2 regions of the Arthrobacter sp. 05T45 genome follow, and region 2 is predicted to be linked to the other one. Evidence: predicted binding sites of a transcription regulator. Region 2 holds the regulator's gene; the other holds the start of a gene.
What was found. Region 2 encodes HrcA, which represses chaperone genes, less so after heat shock. Its sites were predicted from a motif close to TTNGCACTCGNNNNNNNCGAGTGCNAA; they were not measured.

Region 1: a site for HrcA is predicted at 1,462-1,488, ahead of groES (co-chaperone GroES). Genes of this name have one in related genera too.

The regions. Positions count from the first base shown of each region.
Region 1 is NZ_JBFTKI010000001.1:410,783-415,195, forward strand. It holds gene AC1DGD_RS01985 (class I SAM-dependent methyltransferase) at 1-428, opposite strand, end outside; gene AC1DGD_RS01990 (hypothetical protein) at 495-929, shown strand; gene groES (co-chaperone GroES) at 1,648-1,944, shown strand; gene groL (chaperonin GroEL) at 2,026-3,636, shown strand; gene AC1DGD_RS02005 (acyltransferase family protein) at 3,904-4,413, shown strand, end outside.
Region 2 is NZ_JBFTKI010000012.1:43,419-47,831, reverse strand. It holds gene AC1DGD_RS13045 (DUF4870 domain-containing protein) at 1-388, opposite strand, end outside; gene AC1DGD_RS13040 (DUF3097 domain-containing protein) at 532-1,383, opposite strand; gene hrcA (heat-inducible transcriptional repressor HrcA) at 1,702-2,715, shown strand; gene dnaJ (molecular chaperone DnaJ) at 2,794-3,924, shown strand; gene AC1DGD_RS13025 (16S rRNA (uracil(1498)-N(3))-methyltransferase) at 3,927-4,413, shown strand, end outside.

The DNA.
Region 1 (4,413 bases), on a different contig from region 2:
ATCAGGTTCATGGTGGCGCAGGCGGCCGTGGCCTCGTCCATTTCCACAGCGGTGACCACCAGGTCCAGGGATGCCAGGGCCATCGTGTCGGCCCCCAGCCCGCAGCCGAGATCGGCGACATGGCCGATTCCGGCCTCCGCGAACCGCTGCGCGTGCCGTGCCGCCACCGTGAGCCGGGTGGCCTGTTCCAGACCGGCCTTCGTGAAAATCATCTGCCGGGCAAATTCGCCGAACTTCGCCTCGGCCTTGGTCCGCAGCCGGGACTGGGTGAGCACGGCCGAGACCAGCTCGGGGGAGTGGCCGGCCTTGCGCAGCGACGCCGTGAGGCGGAAGGCCTCGTCCTCGCGGTACGGGCCCAACGACGCCAGCAGCTCCCAGCCCTCGGGGGTGAGGATCGGGGCAATCTGTTCCTGCGGTGCGTCAGTCATGGCATCCAGCGTAGTTGAGGTCAGCGGGCGCGCTGTGACCGGACGGCGGGGGCTAGGCTTGATGGCATGGAAGACAGCGGCACAGGCGACAGCATCTCAGCGGACACGGCCGGGCAGGACACGGCCGGCGACGACGACGCCAGGCAGGAGCGCCGGCGGCCGCAGGGACTTGCCCGCTACGCAAAACCGGCGCTGATCGCCGGCGCGGTGATCGCCGTCGTGTCCGTCGCACTTTTGGTGATTATCTTCTTCCTCGATTCCTTCAACGCCACCGTGTATTCCGTCGGCGGCAAGAACGTCCAGGACGCCACGGACGAGGCCCGGGCCATCCGCGAGACCTATGCCGCGGCCCGGCTCGGCGGCATCATCTTCCTCGTCGCCGGCATTCTGCTGGCCGCCGCCGGCGCCGTGCTGTCGTTCCGGCACCGGAATGACGAAGGCCAGAACACGGACGAAGACGACGGCGAGGACGTGGACTTCGACGACCTCGCAGACCAGTAGCCATCGAGTAGGCGCGCGAATAGACGCCGCTGGTGGGCGCGCACCGCACCGCCAAACGGCCAACGGCCACGGGCCATGGGCCACGGGACATGCCCAGCCTCCTGCGCCACGGATGGACATGTCCTCCCCGGCAGCCCGGACCCGTTGGGTATGTCCATCGCTCAGCGCGGGCACAGAGTACGACGCCCAAGTGTCCTCTGGCCGCAGCAAAAAATGGGCATGTCCTCCCGGGCAGCCCGCGCCCGTTGGGTATGTCCATCGCTCAGCACGGGTACAGAGCATGACGCCCAAGTGTCCTCTGGTCGCAACGCAGAATGGGCATGGCCCTCTGGACCGGACGCCGTCGTAGGGCATGTCCATCGCTCGGGCTTATGAGTGGATATTTCCCAACTTGCTCGCCCGCGCAGGTCCCGCGCACCTTGGGCATGTCCATCGCTCAGCGCGGGCACAGAGCATGATGCCCAAGTGTCCTCTGGCCGCAGGCAAAAATGGGCATGTCCCCTAGGGGGAAATGTTCACCCGGAACGAATTTCTGGCACTCGCCTTGACCGAGTGCTAACCATTTACATAGAGTCGTCATTAGCACTCTCCCTAGGAGGGTGCTAACACATGAAGCGCGTTCCGCCAGGCACGCTGCCGGCACCGCGACGACGGTCTGTGCGCCTTGGCATCACCGCTTCATAGTCCACGAATTTGCTGACGAAAAGGAGAGGTCCGAGTGTCGGTCTCTATTAAGCCTCTTGAGGATCGTATTGTTGTCCGCCCGCTCGAAGCCGAGCAGACCACGGCTTCCGGCCTGGTTATCCCGGACTCCGCGCAGGAGAAGCCGCAGGAAGGCGAAGTTGTTGCAGTAGGCCCCGGCCGCTTCGATGACAACGGCAACCGCGTTCCCGTTGACGTTGCCGTTGGCGACGTCGTCATCTACTCCAAGTACGGTGGAACCGAAGTCAAGACCGGCGGCACCGAGTACCTCGTGCTCTCCGCCCGCGACGTTCTGGCGATCGTCGTAAAGTAACTCTCTTGGACCCCCGCGCAGCCGATCCTTTCGCATTGAATGGATCAGTTGCGCGGGGTTCTGTCTTGAAAGGACAAAACCATGGCAAAGCAGCTTGCGTTTAACGACGCTGCCCGCCGGTCGCTTGAAGCCGGCATCGATAAGCTCGCCAACACCGTCAAGGTCACGCTGGGTCCGCGCGGCCGCAACGTCGTACTGGACAAGAAGTGGGGCGCCCCCACGATCACCAACGATGGTGTGACCATCGCCCGTGAAATCGAGCTGGATGACCCCTACGAGAACCTTGGCGCGCAGCTTGCCAAGGAGGTCGCCACCAAGACCAACGATGTTGCCGGCGACGGCACCACCACCGCCACCGTCCTGGCCCAGGCCCTGGTCAAGGAAGGCCTGCGCAACGTAGCGGCAGGCGCCGCGCCGGGCGAAATCAAGCGCGGCATCGAGGTTTCGGTCGAGGCCGTCGCCGCCCGCCTGCTGGAGAACGCCCGCCCGGTTGAAGGCACGCAGGTTGCCAACGTTGCCGCAATCTCCGCCCAGAGCGACGAGGTCGGCGAGCTGCTGGCCGAGGCGTTCGGCAAGGTCGGCAAGGATGGTGTGATCACCATCGAGGAGTCCTCCACCACGCAGACCGAGCTGGTACTGACCGAGGGCATGCAGTTCGACAAGGGCTACCTGTCCCCGTACTTCGTCACCGACGCGGAACGCCAGGAGGCCGTCCTCGAGGACGCCCTGATCCTGATCAACCAGGGCAAGATCTCCTCAGTGCAGGATTTCCTGCCGCTGCTGGAAAAGGCGCTGCAGAGCTCCAAGCCGCTCTTCATCATCGCCGAAGACGTCGAGGGCGAGGCCCTGTCCACGCTGATCGTCAACCGCATCCGCGGCACGCTGAACGTCGTCGCCGTCAAGGCGCCGGGCTTCGGTGACCGCCGCAAGGCCATGCTGCAGGACATCGCGACCCTCACCGGTGCGCAGGTTGTCTCCGCGGAGCTGGGCCTGAGCCTGGACACCGTTGGCCTCGAGGTGCTCGGCACCGCACGCCGCATCACGATCACCAAGGACAGCACCACGATCGTCGACGGCGCCGGTTCGGCCGAGGACGTCGCCGCCCGTGTTGCCCAGCTGCGCGCCGAGCTGACCCGCACCGATTCGGACTGGGACAAGGAAAAGCTGCAGGAACGCCTGGCCAAGCTGGCCGGCGGCATCGGCGTGATCAAGGTCGGCGCCGCCACCGAGGTTGAGCTGAAGGAAAAGAAGCACCGCATCGAGGACGCCGTGTCCTCCACCCGCGCTGCCCTCGAAGAAGGCATCGTGGCCGGCGGCGGCTCCGCCCTCATCCACGCGCTGAAGGCGCTCGACGAGGACGCTGCCGTCCAGGCCCTCGAAGGTGACGCGGCTGCGGCCGTCGGCATCGTCCGCCGCGCCCTGGTCCAGCCGCTGCGCTGGATCGCCCAGAACGCCGGCTTCGACGGCTATGTCGTGGCTGCCAAGGTCGCCGAATCCGCCGTGAACCAGGGCTTCAACGCCAAGTCCGGCGAATACGAAGACCTGATCGCCGCCGGCGTGATCGACCCCGTGAAGGTGACGCGTGCGGCTCTGCGCAACGCGGCCTCCATCGCGGCGCTGGTCCTCACCACGGAAACCCTCGTGGTGGAGAAGCCGGCTGACGAAGACGAGCACGCAGGGCGCAAGCACTAGGCTCTGCCCGCAGGGGGACGGTCCGGCATCTGCCGGGCCGTCCCTTTTTCTGTCGAGTCACTGCTGCCGTTCTGCCGTGTTCGTGGCCGCAAGTTGCCGTGATTCTGGCAGAGTTAACCCGTCAGGTGCCGCTCCAGCGTCGCGGGTTCACTGGAAACTCCCACGTTGGCATGCCTCAATGGGGATCAGTGGCGCCGTGACGATTGGCCATCAAAATTACGTTTTGGTAACATGGAGGCTTTGGTTATCTGGTTGAGGGGTAGTTCTATGACACAGCAAGGAACCTTGCCCCGGCCTGCCCGGCACATTGCCGCGGCGGGGCATGATCCCGCAGCCAAGGCCGGCCGAAAATCCACCTTCAGGCCTGAAATCCAGGGCCTCCGGTCCCTCGCTGTGCTGATGGTCATGAGCTATCACATCTGGCTGGGCCGGGTTTCCGGCGGCGTGGACGTCTTCCTGCTGATCTCGGCCTTCCTTATGACGCTGCAGTTCGTGGGCCGCTACGAGCAGGGCCGGTCCATGGCCCTCATCAAACACTGGCTGCACCTTTTCCGGCGCCTCGTCCCTGCCGCCGTCACCGTCCTGGTGGCCATCCTTGCCGCAACTGTCCTCTTCCTGCCCCGGACCCGGTGGATGGAAATCATCAACCAGGGCTGGGCCTCCCTGGGCTATGCCGAGAACTGGCTCCTGCAGACCCAGGCGACAAACTACTACGCCGCGGACCACAGCCAGGCCAGTCCCTTCCAGCATTTCTGGTCCCTTTCGATCCAGGGCCAG
Region 2 (4,413 bases):
GGTGCGGCTGGCCGCGGTTGACGTGGATGCCTGCCGCCACCGAGAAGCACGTCACGGCGATCCAGATCACCGTGGCGAGCACGGCGAAGAGGTTGCCCACCACCGGGATGAAGACCAGCAGATTGGCCAGTACCGCGGCCAGGGTCGGCGGCAGGGTGAAATTGAGGGCTTCCTTGGATTCCTGTGCCGTGAACGGGCCGCGGTCCTTGAAGATGAGGTAGATCAGCAGCGACGGCACGCAGCCCAGGATGCCGCCGAAGTGCGCGAGCGTGGCCCACTGGCGGTCCTCGCTGGCCGTCAGCGGCAGCGCGTTTGCCGGAACGCCATGGTACGGGGGCTGGCCATGGCCAGCCTGATTGCCCGTGTGTTCGCGTGCGTTATCTGCCACGGTGTAGCCCTTCGGATTGCGGTGATGCGTTGCTGCCTGGGTTGTGCCTGAAATAGCCGGGACCGCACTGGAAGCGCGGCCGCCGTTTCAAGAATACTTGCTCGGGCAAGGAAATGGAGATCAGGGGCGGCCGCCGCGGCGGACTAGGGCACGGTGAGGAAGTCAATGACCTCTTCCACGCGGCCAAGCAGCGACGCCTCCAGATCAGCGTAGCTGCGGACAGCCCCCAGGAGTTTCTGCCAGCCGAGGCCGATGTCCTCCTTCGTGGAGTGGGGCCACCCGAAAGCCATCAGGATCCCGGTCTTCCAGTCCGTGCCGCGGGGGATCACGGGCCACTGCTCGATCCCCAGGACCGAGGGCCGGATGGCCTGCCACACGTCCACGTAGGGGTGCCCCACAATCAGGACGTTGCCTGCGGCGCCCGGTGAGGCCATGACGGCGTCGGCGATCCGCGACTCCTTGGAGTCGGCCACCAAGTGGTCTACGAGCACGCCGAGGCGCCGGCCGGGGCCCGGGCCGAAGTCCGCCACGGCGGCCGCGAGGTCGTCAATGCCGTGCAGGGGCTCGACGACGATGCCCTCCACCCGGAGGTCATCGCCCCAGACCTTCTCCACCAGCTCGGCGTCGTGCTTTCCTTCCACCCAGATGCGGCTGGCCTTGGCCACCTGTGCGCGCTGCCCCGCCACCCGCACCGAGCCCGACGCCGTGCGGCCGGCACCGGCGGCCGGTGCCGTCTTCTTCGGGGCCGGCGGCATCAGGCGGATGGGCTGGCCGTCCAAGAGGAAGCCGAAGCCGAGGCGGAAGGACCGCGACTTGCCCCGCCGGTCCTCCAGCGCCACCACGTGCATGCCGCCGGACTTCTCCACCCGGGTTACGGCGCCCACCCAGCCGGACTGGACCTCCTCGAGGACCATCCCGCGTTTCACCGGGACTTCCGGCAACTGGGTCTTGGCGGGGGCGGACAGGTCCTGGGGTCCCCAGTTCTGGTACGACATCTCTTCACGCTTACTTTGCACTCGGAATGTACGGCGGTCGGTGGAACTCTCCGGGGGCCGGAACCGGACCGCGACGGCGCGGCAACGGCAGCATCTGCCACGGTCTCGGCGCCGGCGTGACGGGAATCGCGTTCCCGCGGGCCACGCCTGGAGCGAATCCAATGCTAACAACGCGGCGACTCATATTAGACTGGTTAGCACTTAGGCATGTCGAGTGCTAACCCTTGTCCTGTGGCGGGCCGTCCGTGCACCACTGGTGTACCCGGACCGGACGCGGGGGGTGGCACCGGCTGCGGGACAGTCGATTGGAGGTGGAGCGTGAGCGAACCGCGCAAACTCGAAGTGCTGCGCGCCATCGTGGAGGACTACGTCCATTCGCGTGAGCCCGTTGGTTCCAAAGCGCTCGTTGAACGGCACCATCTCGGCGTCTCGAGCGCCACGATCCGAAATGACATGGCGGCGCTGGAAGACGAGGGCCTGATCACGGCACCGCACACGAGTGCAGGCCGGATCCCCACTGACAAGGGCTACCGGTTGTTCGTCGACCAGATCTCAGCGGTGAAGCCGTTGTCCCAGGCCGAGCGCCGGGCCATTCAGGCGCTGCTGGAAGGATCCGAGGACCTTGACGACATCCTTGACCGGACCGTGAGGCTCCTCTCGCACCTGACCAACCAGGTCGCCGTCGTGCAGTATCCGCTGCTCAGCCGCGCCCGGGTGCGGCACATTGAGTTCGTGCTGCTGGCGCCCAGGAAAGTGCTGGCTGTTCTGATCGCTGACACCGGCAAGGTGGAGCAGCGCGTGATCGACGTCGGGCAGGACATTCCCGACGACGCGCTGTCGGAATTGCGGAGCAGCTTTCTGGCCAGCCTCTCCGGTACGCCGCTGAGCCTGATGCCGCAGCTGCTGCCCGCCGTCGTTGCCGGTGGCCCGCCCGCGCGGCGCGGAGCAGCCCAGGCGCTGGCCCGCGGCCTTGAGGCCCTGGCCACGAGCAGCCGTGAAGAGCGCATGGTCATGGCCGGCACCGCCAACCTGGCCCGCTCCAATGTGGACTTCCCGCTCAGCATCGGACCCGTGCTGGAGGCCCTCGAGGAACAGGTGGTCATGCTCCGCCTGCTCAGCGAAATGGCCGAAGACCCGCGCGGCGTGACCGTCAGCATCGGCCGGGAAAACCCCTACGACGGTCTCGCCGAGGCCTCGGTCGTGGCCACCGCCTACGGGCCGGACGCCACGGCCAAGGTCGGAGTGCTTGGGCCCACCCGGATGGACTATCCCACCACCATGGCCGCCGTCCGAGCGGTGGCCCGCTATCTTTCGAGGATCCTGGGGCCCTGACGGGTCCGGGACCGAATACGACTTCTTGCCCCACAGGCAGTGCCCCACAGGCAGTACAACAAGGAAGAGATACACACTTTGAGCAGCCACTACGACGTTCTTGGAGTCTCCCGCGACGCATCGGGGGAGGAGATCAAGAAGGCCTACCGGAAACTGGCCCGGACCCTGCACCCGGACGTGAACCCCGGGGAGGACGCCTCGGACAGGTTCAAGGCCGTCACGCACGCCTACGAGGTCCTCTCCGATCCGCAGAAGCGCCGGGTCTATGACACCACCGGCAACGAGAACGGCACCGACAACGGGTTCGGCGGCGGCAGCTACTCGGGCCAGGGCTTCGCCTTCCAGGACATCTTCGAGACCTTCTTCGGCGCCGGTGGCGGCCAGGGCGGCCCGGCGTCCCGGGTCCGCCGCGGCCAGGACGCGCTGATCAGCGTCCGGATCGACCTCCGCGATGCGGTGTTCGGCGTGAACAAAAAGCTCGAGGTCGACACGGCCGTCATCTGCCCCACCTGCGAGGGGTCCTGCTGCCGGGAGGGCACCCACCCGGTCCGCTGCGACATCTGTGGCGGCAGCGGTCAGGTCCAGCGCGCCGTGCGGTCCATCCTGGGCCAGGTCATGACGTCCGCCCCCTGCGGGTCTTGCGAGGGCTTCGGCACCGTCATCAAGGACCCGTGCAACGAGTGCAGCGGCCAGGGCCGGATCCGCAGCCGCCGCTCGCTGACCGTCAAGGTCCCGGCCGGCGTGGCCACCGGCACCCGCATCCAGCTGTCCGGCCAGGGCGAGGCCGGCCCTGCCGGCGGCCCCGCCGGGGACCTGTACGTGGAGATCAGGGTCAACAACGACGCCACTTACGTGCGCGAGGGCGATGACCTGCACGCGAGCCTCAACATTCCCATGACGGCGGCCGCCCTCGGCACCGAAATATCCCTCGACACCTTCGACGGACAGCAGGAGATCGACGTCAAGGCCGGCACCCAGTCCGGCGAGATCATCACCCTTCGCGGTCTCGGCGTCACGCACCTGCGCGGCCACGGCCGCGGCGATCTGAAGGTGCACCTGCAGGTGGAAACACCGGTCAAGCTCGATCACGTCCAGGAGGAACTTCTCCGCCAGCTGGCCAAGCACCGTGGCGAGCACCTCACGGAAGGAAAGCTTGCGGCCAGCGGCGGCGTCTTCGCCAAACTGCGGGACCGGCTCGGTAACCTGTAGCGGTGAGTAACCCGGTCTTCTTCACCGCCCCAGGCACCCTGGACCAGCAGGTCCCCGGCTCGGCCTTCGTCCTCGAGGGAACCGAGGCCCGACACGCCGTCACCGTCAAACGGATCGGCGTCGGCGAAGCGGTCGACATCGCGGACGGCGCAGGCAAGCGCCTGACCGGCACCGTGACAGCCGTCGCTGCCGGGGAGCTGAGCGTCGAATGCGTGGACCTGGCTGAGGAACCACGGCCAGGAACACGGCTGGTCCTGGTCCAGGCCCTGGCCAAGGGCGACCGCGATGAACTGGCGGCCGAGACCGCGACCGAGTTGGGCATCGACGCAGTCATTCCCTGGCAGGCCGAGCGGTCCATTGTGCGCTGGAAGGCTGAGCGGGCCGCGAAGGCGCATGCCAAGTGGCAGTCGGTGGTGACGGCAGCCGCCAAACAGGCGCGCCGGGCATGGATTCCCGAGGTCCGGGCCGCCGTCGACGGCGCCGGGCTGC